2 regions of the Candidatus Pantoea soli genome follow, and region 1 is predicted to be linked to the other one. Evidence: predicted binding sites of a transcription regulator. Region 1 holds the regulator's gene; the other holds the start of a gene.

What was found. The regulator CRP, encoded in region 1, controls carbon source genes, mostly activating them, when cyclic AMP is high. The targets are predictions, from matches to a motif close to ATGTGANNNNNNTCACAT.
Region 2: the regulator CRP is predicted to act here: its motif matches at 4,102-4,119, upstream of D8B20_RS08185 (6-phosphofructokinase).

What each region holds. Positions count from the first base shown of each region.
Region 1 is NZ_CP032702.1:3,421,201-3,427,736, forward strand. Features, by position in the region: gene D8B20_RS15895 (LacI family DNA-binding transcriptional regulator) at 1-602, shown strand, start outside; gene D8B20_RS15900 (LysE family translocator) at 604-1,206, opposite strand; gene D8B20_RS15905 (hydrolase) at 1,267-2,283, shown strand; gene D8B20_RS15910 (YheU family protein) at 2,286-2,504, shown strand; gene D8B20_RS15915 (phosphoribulokinase) at 2,566-3,435, shown strand; gene D8B20_RS15920 (OsmC family protein) at 3,505-3,909, opposite strand; gene crp (cAMP-activated global transcriptional regulator CRP) at 4,213-4,845, shown strand; gene D8B20_RS15930 (YccS/YhfK family putative transporter) at 4,904-6,536, shown strand, end outside.
Region 2 is NZ_CP032702.1:1,754,229-1,760,764, forward strand. Features, by position in the region: gene pqqC (pyrroloquinoline-quinone synthase PqqC) at 1-111, shown strand, start outside; gene pqqD (pyrroloquinoline quinone biosynthesis peptide chaperone PqqD) at 116-394, shown strand; gene pqqE (pyrroloquinoline quinone biosynthesis protein PqqE) at 381-1,523, shown strand; gene pqqF (pyrroloquinoline quinone biosynthesis protein PqqF) at 1,523-3,832, shown strand; gene D8B20_RS08185 (6-phosphofructokinase) at 4,253-5,233, shown strand; gene D8B20_RS08190 (PTS sugar transporter subunit IIB) at 5,244-5,558, shown strand; gene D8B20_RS08195 (PTS sugar transporter subunit IIC) at 5,551-6,536, shown strand, end outside.

The DNA.
Region 1 (6,536 bases):
TGCAGGAGCTGCAGGGGTTGATTGGCGAATCACCGTGGGTGCAGTGCGCCGAATACGATCCGGCAATTCCGGCCTCCAGCGTCAGCATCAATAACCGGGAAGCCGCGTTTGAAACCGTGCGCTTTCTGGCGGACAAAGGCCGCCGCCGCATTGCGCTGGTTAACTGCGATATGCGCTATCTCTACTCTCATCAGCGCGAAGGCGGTTACCGTGATGCTCTGGAGCAGCTTGACCTGCACTGGAGCCGCGTGGCCTATGCCGGCAATATCACCTGCGAAGCGGGCAGCGCGGCGCTGCGCGAATTGCTGACGGGCCCGGATCGCCCGGATGCGGTGTTTGCGGTGTCGGATGTGCTGGCGGTCGGCGTGGTGCATGCGGCACTGGAAGCGGGCCTGCGCGTGCCGGAGGATCTGGCCGTGGTGGGCTTTGACGGCATCAATTTTACCAGCAGCCTTAACCCGCCGCTGACGACGATTGAACAGCCGATGAATCAGCTGGGCGCGCGCAGCGTCCAGCTGCTGCTGAACCGTATCCGGCAGCCGCACGCGCCCATCGTGCACGAGGTGCTGCCGTGGAAGCGCGTGGAGCGCGCGTCCAGCTGACTCAGCGCCAGATCAGCAGGACGCAGGCCGCTGTCAGCGCACCCATCGCCAGGTTAAAGATTTTCCATGCGCGCGGGCTGCGCAGCAGGCGGCCAATCAGCGAACCAAACCCCATCCAGATAACGCCAGACAGCAGATTCACCAGCGCCATGCCGGTGCTGATCGCCAGCACCGAATGGAGATAAGCGTCCCCGGCGAGGCTGAAGCTGGCAACGGCGCCCAGCGCCATCAGCCACGCTTTCGGGTTGATCAGCTGCAGCAGCCCGCCCTGCCAGAACGGCATCTGCTTCACGCTGCGATCTTCCGTTTCCAGCGGCTCATACTTCGCGGTGGCGATTTTCCACGCCAGCCACAGCAGATAAATGCTGCCGGCAATTTTCAGTACCAGATGCAGTGAGGGGTACAGCAGAATCAGGCCGCCAATGCCAAACGCCACCATCAGCAACATCACCTGCATGCCAATCATGATACCTATAAGCAGCGGAAGGGTGCGCACGAAGCCAAAATTAGCACCCGAGGCGGTAAGTAACATATTATTGGGCCCCGGCGTAATGGCAGCGACCCAGAGAAAGCCCAGCATTGAGAGAAAAAGACTCAGTTCCATGTATATTCGGGTGCTCCTCACCCAGAAAAGCGAACAACCCATCGAAGCTATCAGCGAGTTATGCATCAGACAAGCACTATCCCAAGCTATTTTGATCGCCCGAACGGCGAGCGCTTTACCCCGCTGCGCGGCTTCAGCAATGCGCATCTGCAAACCCTGCTGCCGCGTATTCTGCGCCGGCGCATAACCCTGCGCCCGCACTGGCAGCGCCTGGACCTGCCGGACGGCGACTTTGTCGATCTGGCGTGGAGCGAAGACCCGGCACAGGCGCGCCATAAACCGCGCATGGTGATGTTTCACGGGCTGGAAGGCAGTTTCCGCAGCCCGTATGCGCATGGCCTGATGCAGGCGTGTCAGGCGCGCGGCTGGCTGGCGGTGGTGATGCATTTCCGCGGCTGCAGCGGCGAACCTAACCGCCTGCAGCGCATCTATCATTCCGGTGAAACCGAAGACGCCACCTATTTTCTGCACTGGCTGCAGCGCGAATGGGGCACGGTGCCCACCGCGGCCGTGGGCGTCTCGCTGGGCGGCAACATGCTGGCCTGCCTGCTTGGCCTGCAGGGCAGCAGCGCACCGCTGGATGCCGCTGTGGCCATCTCAGCCCCGCTGGCGCTGGAACCCTGCAGTGAAAAGCTGGATGTCGGCTTTTCGCGCTTTTATCAGCACTACCTGCTGACCCAGCTGAAAAAGAATGCCACGCGCAAACTGCGCGCCTGGCCGGGTACGCTGCCGGTTGATCTTATCCAGCTGCGCGCTTTCCGCCGTCTGCGCGAATTTGATGACGCGATCACCGCCCGCGCTCACGGCTTTATTGATGCACGCGACTACTATCAGCGCGCCAGCGCCCTGCCGCTGCTGACCGGCGTACGCAAGCCGCTGCTGATCATTCATGCCAAAGACGATCCCTTTATGACGGAAGCGGTTATTCCGCAGCCGCAGCAGTTATCTGCCACAATTGACTATCAGCTGACGCAGCAGGGTGGACACGTCGGCTTTGTGGGTGGCAGCCTGCACAGACCGCAGATGTGGCTGGAGCAGCGCGTGCCGGACTGGCTCTCAACCTATCTGGATGTGTGATTGTGATTATTCCCTGGCAGGAACTTGAAGCGACAACGCTGGAAAACCTGATTGAAAGTTTTGTGCTGCGTGAAGGCACCGATTACGGCGAACAGGAGCGCAGCCTGGCGCAAAAAGTGGCTGATGTGCGCCGGCAGCTGGAACAGGGCGAGGTGGTGCTGGTGTGGTCGGAACTGCATGAGTCGGTCAATATTATGCCGCGGCGCGAATTTCGCGGCTGATGCGCCGCGCGGGAATTCGTGGTAACAATGCTCATCGCCGGACTTCACAGGGAGCACTGTTATGTCAGCCAGGCATCCAATCATTGCCGTCACCGGTTCCAGCGGAGCCGGTACCACCACCACCAGCCTCGCCTTCCGTAAGATTTTCCAGCAGCTGGATCTGCACGCCGCCGAAGTCGAAGGTGACAGCTTCCATCGCTATACCCGTCCGGAAATGGATATGGCGATCCGCAAAGCGCGCGATCTCGGGCGTCATATCAGCTACTTCGGCCCGGAGGCCAATGACTTTGCGCTGCTGGAGCAGACCTTCCGGGACTACGGTCAGAACGGTCACGGTCAGTCGCGCAAGTATCTGCATACCTATGACGAGGCGGTGCCGTGGAATCAGGTGCCGGGCACCTTCACGCCGTGGCAGCCGCTGCCGGAAAACACCGACGTGCTGTTTTATGAAGGGCTGCACGGCGGCGTCGTCACGCAGCAGAATAACGTCGCCGAGCATGTCGATCTGCTGGTCGGCGTAGTACCCATCGTTAACCTTGAGTGGATTCAGAAGCTGGTGCGCGATACCAGTGAACGTGGCCATTCACGCGAAGCGGTCATGGATTCGGTGGTGCGATCCATGGAGGATTACATCAACTACATCACGCCGCAGTTCTCGCGCACCCACCTTAACTTCCAGCGCGTGCCCACCGTGGATACCTCCAATCCGTTTGCCGCGCGCGAGATCCCCTCGCTGGATGAGAGCTTTGTGGTGATCCATTTTCGCGGGCTGGAAGGCATTGCCTTTCCTTATCTGCTGGCGATGATTCAGGGATCGTTCATTTCCCATATGAATACGCTGGTGGTACCGGGCGGCAAGATGGGGCTGGCGATGGAACTGATCATGACGCCGCTGGTGCAGCGGCTGATTGAGGGTAAACGCATTGAATGACCGCCGGGGTGGCGATGCCTGACGCAGGGTGACGTATTGCGCGTCGGGCATCGCACCGCGGCCGCTGGCTTACAACGCCTTCACTTCATAACTGTGGGTGATTTCCACGCCTTTACCCAGCATGATCGCCACCGAGCAGTACTTCTCAGCCGAGAGATCCACTGCGCGTGCCACTGCCTTATCGCTCAGCGCATGACCGCTGACGATAAAATGCAGGTTAATGTGTGTAAAAATGCGTGGCGCTTCTTCGCGCCGTTCCGAGGTGAGTTTCACCTCGCAGTCCGCCACGTCGTTACGCCCTTTCTGCAGGATTGACACCACGTCAATCGCGCTGCAGCCGCCGGCGGCCATCAGCACCATCTCCATCGGGCTGGGTGCTTTGTCGCCGGAATTCCCGTCCATTAATACCTGATGTCCGGATGAGGATTCTCCGAGAAAGGTTAACCCCTCAACCCATTTCACTCGTGCCTGCATATCTTTGTCTCCTGAAGCGGCGGTTTTGCCGCCAGAGTACGCTTTCACCTGGCAAACAGCAATCCGGACGCCTGCCCCTGCCGCTGAAGCGAGACAACACAAGACAGCCTGCAAAAGCTGTGCTACAAACAGAGCTGAAAATATTTTCGTCATTACAGACGAAGGCGGGACGAATCAAAAGCATCGCTTACGAATCCACCCCGAATAATTTTCCCTTACGGGAAACGCTTGACGATTTCACCGCCTGACAGGGAAAACTGCCCCCTGTGTTTTGGGCACGATTACAACAGAGGATAATAGCGAATGGTTCTCGGCAAACCGCAAACAGACCCTACACTCGAATGGTTCCTGTCCCATTGCCATATTCACAAATATCCATCCAAAAGCACCCTCATCCATCAGGGTGAGAAAGCGGAAACGCTGTACTACATCGTGAAAGGTTCCGTCGCGGTACTGATTAAAGATGAAGAAGGCAAAGAGATGATTCTCTCCTACCTCAACCAGGGAGATTTCATCGGCGAGCTCGGCCTGTTTGAAGAAGGCCAGGAGCGCAGTGCCTGGGTACGTGCGAAGACTGCCTGCGAAGTGGCTGAAATTTCCTACAAAAAATTCCGTCAGCTGATTCAGGTAAACCCGGATATTTTAATGCGCCTGTCGGCGCAGATGGCGCGTCGCCTGCAGGTGACTTCCGAAAAAGTAGGCAACCTTGCCTTCCTGGACGTCACCGGTCGTATCGCGCAAACGCTGCTCAACCTGGCAAAACAGCCCGATGCCATGACCCACCCGGACGGTATGCAAATTAAAATCACCCGTCAGGAAATTGGTCAGATCGTGGGCTGCTCACGCGAAACCGTGGGCCGTATCCTGAAAATGCTGGAAGATCAAAACCTGATCTCCGCACACGGTAAAACTATCGTCGTCTACGGCACCCGCTGATTTCTTCTCACCCACGGCGTAATGGCAACATTGCGCCGTTTTTATTTACGATGAGCTGATGTGGCGTCGAATCATCTATCATCCTGAGGTCAACTACGCGCTGCGGCAAACGCTGGTGCTGTGTCTGCCCGTGGCGCTCGGCTGGCTGGCGGGTGACCTGCAAAAAGGGCTGTTGTTCTCTCTGGTGCCGGCCTGCTGCAACATCGCCGGGCTGGATACCCCGCATAAGCGCTTCTTTAAGCGCCTGATTGTCGGCGGTGCGCTGTTCGCTACCGGCAGCTTTCTGATTCAGTATCTTACCGGGCTTAACGTGCCGCTGCCGCTGATCCTGCTGGTGCTGCCGCTGCTGGTTGGCGTAACCGGCGAAATCAGCCCGCTGCATGGCCGTCTGCTTCCCGGCACGCTGATTGCCGCCATCTTTACGCTCAGCCTCATTGGCCGCATGCCGATTTGGGTTCCACCGCTGCTCTACATTGGCGGCACGCTGTGGTACGGGCTGTTTAACTGGTTCTGGTTCTGGCTGTGGAAAGAGCAGCCGATGCGTGAAACCCTCAGCCTGCTGTATCACGAACTGGCGGATTACTGCGATGCCAAATATACGCTGCTGACCCAGCTGACCGATCCGGAAAAAGCGCTGCCGCCGCTGCTGGCGCGCCAGCAGAAAGCGGTCGATCTCATCACCACCTGTTATCAGCAGATGCACATGCTGTCAGCCAGTCGCGATAACAGCCATAAGCGCCTGACGCGTGCGTTTCAGGTGGCGCTGGATTTGCAGGAGCACATTTCAGTCAGCCTGCACCAGCCGGAAGAGGTGCAAAAACTGGTGGAGCAAAGCCACGCTGAAGCGGTGATTCGCTGGAACGCCCGCATCATCTCGGCGCGCCTGCGCGTGCTGGCCGACGCCATCCTTTACCATCAGTTAACCGGCCGTTTTGAGATGGAGAAGCCGCTCAGCGCACTGGAAAAGATTGCGCGTCAGCATCCGGATAACCCGGTGGGACATTTCTGCCTGTATCACTTCAGCCGCATCGCGCGCGTGCTGCGTACGCAGAAGCCGCTCTACACCCGCGATCTGATGGCCGACCGGCAGCGCCGTCTGCCGCTGCTGCCGGCGCTGCGCAGCTATCTGTCGCTGAAATCTTCAGCGCTGCGCACGGCGGCGCGCTTTGCCGTCATGCTGATGTTTGGCAGCGCGCTGGCGCTGTTCTTCAACATTCCCAAACCCTACTGGATTCTGATGACCATCCTGTTCGTCAGCCAGAATGGCTACAGCGCCACGCGGGTGCGTATTCAGCACCGTGCGCTGGGCACCTTTGCCGGGCTGCTGATTGCCGCGGCCTCGCTGCGGCTGGCGGTGCCGGAATCGATCGCCCTGCTGTTTATGCTGGTGATTACGCTTATCAGCTATCTGGTGACGCGCAAATATTATGGCTGGTCCATGATTGGCTTTACCGTCACGGCGGTGTATTCGCTGCAGCTGCTGTCGCTGAACGGCGCGCAGTTTCTGCTGCCGCGCATGATGGATACGCTGATGGGCTGCCTGATTGCCTTTGCGGGAATGATCTGGCTGTGGCCGCAGTGGCAGAGCGGCCTGCTGCGCCGCAACGCGCATGATGCGCTTGAGGCTTTTCAGGAGGCACTGCGCCTGCTACTGGGCCCGGAGCAGTCACCGCAAAAGCTGGCGGAACAGC
Region 2 (6,536 bases), 1.7 Mb from region 1:
GATATTCTCTGGACCATGCTCGACGCCATGACGCTGGCGTATGTCCTGCAGCGTCCGCCTTATCACACCGTGACCGATGGCGCGGCATGGCACACAACAAGGCTGGTATAACGTGATGAATGACAATCTGATCCCGGCGTTTCGCCGCGGTTATCGCCTGCAGTGGGAAGCTGCGCAGGAGAGCCACGTTGTGCTCTATCCGGAAGGCATGGCCAAGCTGAATGAAACGGCGGCGGCCATTCTGGAACTGGTCACCGGTAAACAGGACGTCGCCGCCATTATCGCCACGCTGAACGCACGCTTCCCGGAAGCAGGGGGCGTGGATGAGGACGTCAGGGCGTTTTTGCAGGCTGCGGTTGAACAAAAGTGGATTGTGTGTCGTGAACCCGAATAAACCTGGCGTGAATGCGCCGCTGTGGCTGCTGGCGGAGCTGACCTATCGCTGTCCGCTTCAGTGCCCGTATTGCTCCAATCCGCTGGATTTTTCCCAGCAGGAGAAGGAACTGACCACGGAACAGTGGATTGAGGTGTTTCGCCAGGCGCGCGCCATGGGCAGCGTCCAGTTGGGTTTTTCCGGCGGCGAACCGCTGACGCGTAAAGACCTGCCGGAACTGATCCGCGCCGCGCGTGACCTGGGGTTCTACACCAACCTGATCACCTCGGGAATCGGCCTGACGGAGAAAAAACTCGACGCCTTTGCCGACGCGGGTCTGGACCACATTCAAATCAGCTTCCAGGCCAGCGACGAAACGCTGAACGCCGCGCTGGCCGGTTCGGAAAAAGCCTTCCGGCAGAAGCTGGAGATGGCGCGGGCGGTCAAGAAACATGGCTATCCGATGGTGCTGAACTTTGTGCTGCACCGCCATAACATCGATCAGATCGATAAAATTATCGATCTCTGTATCGAGCTGGAGGCGGACGACGTCGAGCTGGCTACCTGTCAGTTTTACGGCTGGGCGCACCTGAACCGCGAAGGGCTGCTGCCAACCCGTGAGCAGATTGCCCGCGCGGAAGCGGTGGTGGCCGACTACCGGGCGCGCATGGGCGACAACGGCAATCTGACCAACCTGCTGTTTGTCACGCCGGATTACTATGAAGAGCGCCCCAAACCGTGCATGGGCGGCTGGGGATCGATCTTCCTCAGCGTCACGCCGGAGGGGACAGCGTTACCCTGTCACAGTGCGCGACAGCTGCCGGTGGCGTTTCCCTCGGTGCTGGAGCAGTCGCTGGAAGAGATCTGGTACCACTCGTTTGGCTTCAACCGCTATCGCGGCTTTGACTGGATGCCGGAACCGTGCCGCTCGTGCGACGAAAAAGAGAAGGATTTTGGCGGCTGCCGCTGCCAGGCGTACATGCTGACCGGCGATGCGGACAACACCGATCCGGTGTGCAGCAAATCGCCGCACCATGGCAAAATCCTTGAAGCCCGGCGCGAAGCCAACTGCAGCGACATCAAAATTGCCCAGCTGCAGTTCCGCAATCGCAGCAATTCCGAACTGATCTTCAAACAGCGGATCACCTGATGGCTGCAGCCGTGCTGACGCTGGCAAACGGCCTGCGCTGTCACCTGATCCACCAGCCAGCGGCGCAGCGCGCTGCCGCACTGGTGCAGGTGCGCGCCGGCAGTCTTGATGAGCCGCCGCGCTGGCCCGGGCTGGCACATTTGCTGGAGCATCTGCTGTTTTGCGGCAGCGCACGGTTTAGCGGCCCCCAGCGGCTGATGCCGTGGGTGCAGCAGCAGGGCGGTCAGGTGAATGCGACCACCCAGCTCAGCCGCAGCGCCTACTTCTTTGAACTGCCCGCAGCCGCGCTGGGCGAAGGGCTGACGCGGCTCGCCGATCTGCTGGCCGCACCGCAGCTGAGTCGCGAGGCGATTGTGCAGGAGCAGGCGGTGATCGATGCCGAATACCGTCTGCTGCAGGACCACGCGGAGACCCTGTGCGAAGCGGCCCTGCTGGATGCGCTGGGCGGAGCGTTCCGCCGCTTTCGCGTTGGCAGCGCGTCGGCATTTGGTGACAACGTCACTGAATGTCAGGCGGCGCTGCGCCATTTTCATCAGCGCCACTACCGCGCCGCCGCGATGACGCTGTGGATCAGCGGGCCACAGTCGCTGACCGCCCTGACGCAGCTGGCGCACGACTTTGCCGCTGCCATCGCCCCGGGAGAGGCGAATGAACCGCCGCTGATGGACGCCCCAACGGCGCCTGCAGCCTCGGTGCTGCGGCTGGCCGGTCAGGAACAGTTCTGGCTCGGCCTGCCGCTGAGCGGCGAAGCCACCTGCTTGCGTGACAACGTCACGCTATTACGTGCCTTCTGGCAGGATGACGCGCCGGGTGGGCTGATGGCCCGGCTGCGCGCTGAACAGCTTTGTGACGCAATCCAGGTGCAGTGGCTGTGGCAGGCCGGGCGGCAAAGCGTGCTGGTGCTGCGCTTCAGTGCGCCTCGCCTCACCGCCCGCCAGGCGCAGCGTATTGAACAGCGTTTCTGGCAACATCTCACTGCGGTGAGTCAGGCGTCGGCGCATCAGCACCGGCACTATCTGCAGCTGGCGCAGCAGGATTTTCAGGCGCTGGCTCCGCTGGCGCAGCTGCGCGGACGCGCGCTGGAGTTCGCGCCGCCGGAAAGCGTGCCGGCAGCGTTTTCTGCCTTTGCCGCCGCGCTGGCACCGGCTGGCGCGCTGCGTTTGCTGACGCAGCAGCAGGCAGCCGCTGCGGCCTGCTGCACTCAGGGCTTTACGCTGCAGCGGGCGCCCTGGCCACCGCTGTCGCCGCCGGTGCTGGCCCCGGTGCCGTGGACGTTCTATCCGCAGCCGGCAGCGCCGGTGACGGAACCCCCGGCAGCATCTGGGGTTGCCGCACCGCTGCTGCAGATTGCAGCGCGACAGCCGCAGGAGACGCTGCTGCTGCGACCGGCCTGTGGACAGACGCTGACGGACGAGGCCGCGCAGGCGCGCAGCGTGGCGCTGCGTCCGCTGCTGGCCCGTCTGCGTCACCTCGGCGGACAGGGCTGCTGGGAACAACAGCAGGGCAGCTGGCAGCTGGCACTGCATTTGTCCGCCGCGGCGCTGCCGCTGCTGCCGGCGCTGCTGCATGCCCTGCAGACACCGGGCGAAGCCGCGACGGCGGCTGTGCCACCGTCGATTGCCATTCGTCAGCTGCTGGCCGCGCTGCCGCAGCAGCTGCGCGCACCCGCACCGCTTCTCTGCTGGCAGGCCGTATGGTGCGGCAGCGCGGCGCGGCATCGCCAGGTGGCGCAGGCGCTGCACGCTTTCCCGCTCAGCGCCGTCGCTTCCGCCGCGCCGCCGCTGCAGCGCGGCATTACAGCGCTGCCCTGTACCGGTGGCGATGCCGCGTTACTGCTGTTTATGCCGCTGCCGCAGCAGGACGATCTCAGCCTGGCAGCGCTGCGTGCGCTGGCGCTGATGACAGAACCGCGCTTTTTCCAGCGTCTGCGCGTGGAGCAGCCGGTGGGCTACGTAGTCTCAGCACGCTATCAGCGCGTCGCGGATGTCGACGGACTGCTGCTGGCGCTGCAGTCGCCGGATGTGGGCTGGCGCGAACTGCTGTCCCACTGCAAGCGCTTTCTGCGTGACATGCAGCCGGCGGTGGAGCAGCTGCAGGCCGCGACGCTGCGGGACTGGCAGACAACACTGGCGGCCGCGTGCACGCCACAGGACAATGTGACGGCGGCCCAGGAGGCGCTGCGCCAGCAGCAGGGCTTGCCCTGCCTGACGCACTGTGCCACCGAAGCGTTAACGCCAGCGCACCTGCAACAGCTTTATTCACAGCTGCTGCGCCAGCGCCGCCGCTGGCGCGTGCTGGTTACGGCCTGATCGTCCCGCGCGGAGCGGCGCAACCTGCGCCCGCTGCGCGCAATTATCGGCCCGCTGATCGCCTGTCAGCGGGCGTCTGCCACCTCCGCACCCACTTATCTGCGCGGCCGTAAAGCGCAATTGCGCGGCTAAAAATGCGCGCAGAGTCACAATTCAGCTTTAAACAAAACACGTCCGCCGCCGCAAATAAGCCTCAGCCAGTCAGAGGCGGCAAAAAAATATAACAGCCTGATAACGCATATATTTTGAAAATGTGCGCTAATCCGCACCTGTGATTTTGTTCACATAAATAACCTTGCTGCGCCGTCTGTCAACGTCTTCACCGGTTAAATAAGTGACGGAAGTGTGATCTCACCTGCAAATAACAATGTGCTTCGCCGGAAGAATAGCGGCAGAGCGGTAATGACAGGAGCAGCGGTGATGAGAATAGGCATGGTGATCAGCGGTGGCGATGTGACCGGCATAAATAATTTTATTTTTCAGGTTGCGCGTCTGACGCAGGCGGAGATGGTGTTATTTAACGGCGGCATTCCGGGGCTGCTGGAAAATTGCCATCAGGAAATGACCCGGCGCGACCTGGTGGATTACGCGATTGCTGCCATCCCGGTTATCCGTTCCGGGCGCACCGGGCGGAAATTACTGCGCCCGGAGTATGAAACTATTGCCAGACAGCTTAAATCGCTGCGCATCGATATATTAATTATGGCCGGCGGTGATGGCTCTTTGCAATTTCTGCATACGCTGAGTGAATTTGGCGTCAACTGTTTTGGTGTCGGGATGACCATTGACAACGACGTGTTTGGCAGTGATTACACCATTGGTTTTTCGACCGCCTGCGAGCAGGTATTAAAGGAGGTGGCAAAACTGCGTAATACCGGCCGCGCTTTAACCGGGCGGGTTTTTATGGTTGAACTGCTGGGAGGGTACTGCGGCGAATTAACCCTGCAATCGGCCATCAAATCCAATGCGGATTTTGCGCTGATCCCGGAGTGCCAGATCCCGGTTGCCGACCTTGCCGCCCGTATCACGCAGCGGCTGGCGGCGCAGAACAGCGTGATTATCCTGTGCTCCGAAGGCTATACCCGTGAATACTCACCGGGCTTTCAGGGCGCGATTGATACGCTAATTAAACAGCTGGAACCGCTGACGGGCGTGCGCATCCGTAAAACCATCATGGGTTATGGTTTGCGCAACGGAGACGCCACCTGCGAAGAGATTTATCAGGGCACGCTGATGGCCAGTGAAGTCGCGCGCTGTATTGAATCGGGCATGCGCAATAAAGCCGTCATTATTAATGGCAGTCATAAACCCATCCCGATTGATTTACTAAGCATGAAAAAACGCCTGGTGGATACCGAAGGGCATTATTACAAACTCGCTAAACAACTGCATATTCTGTGAGGACATAACCATGCTGAAAATACTCTGTGTCTGTGGCTGCGGTCTGGGTTCCAGTTTTGCTATCGAGATGAGCGCAAAAGCGGTGTTAAAGAAGCTCGATATTGAAGCAGATATTGATCACACCACCATTTCCGAAGCCGGGGCTTTTAAATCGGACATGATATTAACCCAGAAAGCCTTCGCCGATGTATTAAACGCCGACGCCAGCCCCGAACAGATGAAGCGCGTCATTATTCTGAACCGGCTGACGGATAAAAATGAAATTGAGGAGAAAATCGTCGCGTTTATGAAAGCCCATAATTTGCAGGTGGCCAGCCATGAATAGCGTAATTAATTTTCTGATTAAAGATTTACTCGGTCAGGCCTCTATTCTGATCGCTTTTATTGCACTGATAGGTTTGCTGCTGCAAAAAAAATCGGCCGGGAAAGTGGTGGAAGGCACGTTCAAAACCCTGCTGGGCTTTTTAATTATGATGGCCGGCATCAATATCATTGTGGGTACGCTGACCTTCCTGAATACCATTTTTACTCACGGTTTTGGCATGCAGGGGTATATCACCGACGTGGCCGCCATCGCCGGCTTAGCCAGTCGCGAACTGGGATCTGAAGTGGCGCTGACGCTGCTGGTGATTTTTATCGTCAATATCCTTATCGCCCGGCTGACGCCGTTCAAATACATCTTCCTCACCGGCCAGGCGCTGCTGTGGATGGCCACTATCGGTGCAGTGATTGGCTACAAAGCGGGACTGACCGGCCTGCCGCTGATCCTCACGGGCGGCCTCTTTGGCGGCGTGATGGCGGTGGTGATGCCCGCACTGGCACAGCCGGTGGTGCGTCGTATCACGGAGTCTGACGACGTGGCGCTGGGTCACTTCTGCACCATCGGTTATCTGCTGACGGCGGCAGTGGCCAAAGTGGTGGGCAGGGGCTCACGCTCCACGGAAGACCTGAAGTTGCCGGACAATTTTAAGTTCCTGCAGGACACCTACCTGTCGATGGCGGTGGTGATGGTGCCAATGTATCTCATTCCCGCGCTGGCGGCCGGCCCGGCGTTTATCGCGCAGTACAGCAATGGCATGAACTACCTGATGTATGCCTTTATGCAGTCGATTCAGTTTGTCGCCGGGGTGTTTGTGCTCTACAGCGGAGTACGCCTGCTGCTGAACGAGCTGGTGCCTGCGTTTCGCGGTATTGCCATGCGGCTGGTACCGGATGCCCGACCGGCCCTCGACTGTCCGGTGATGTTCCCCTATGCGCCCAACGCCGTGATTGTTGGCTTCCTCGCCACCACGCTGGGCTCGGT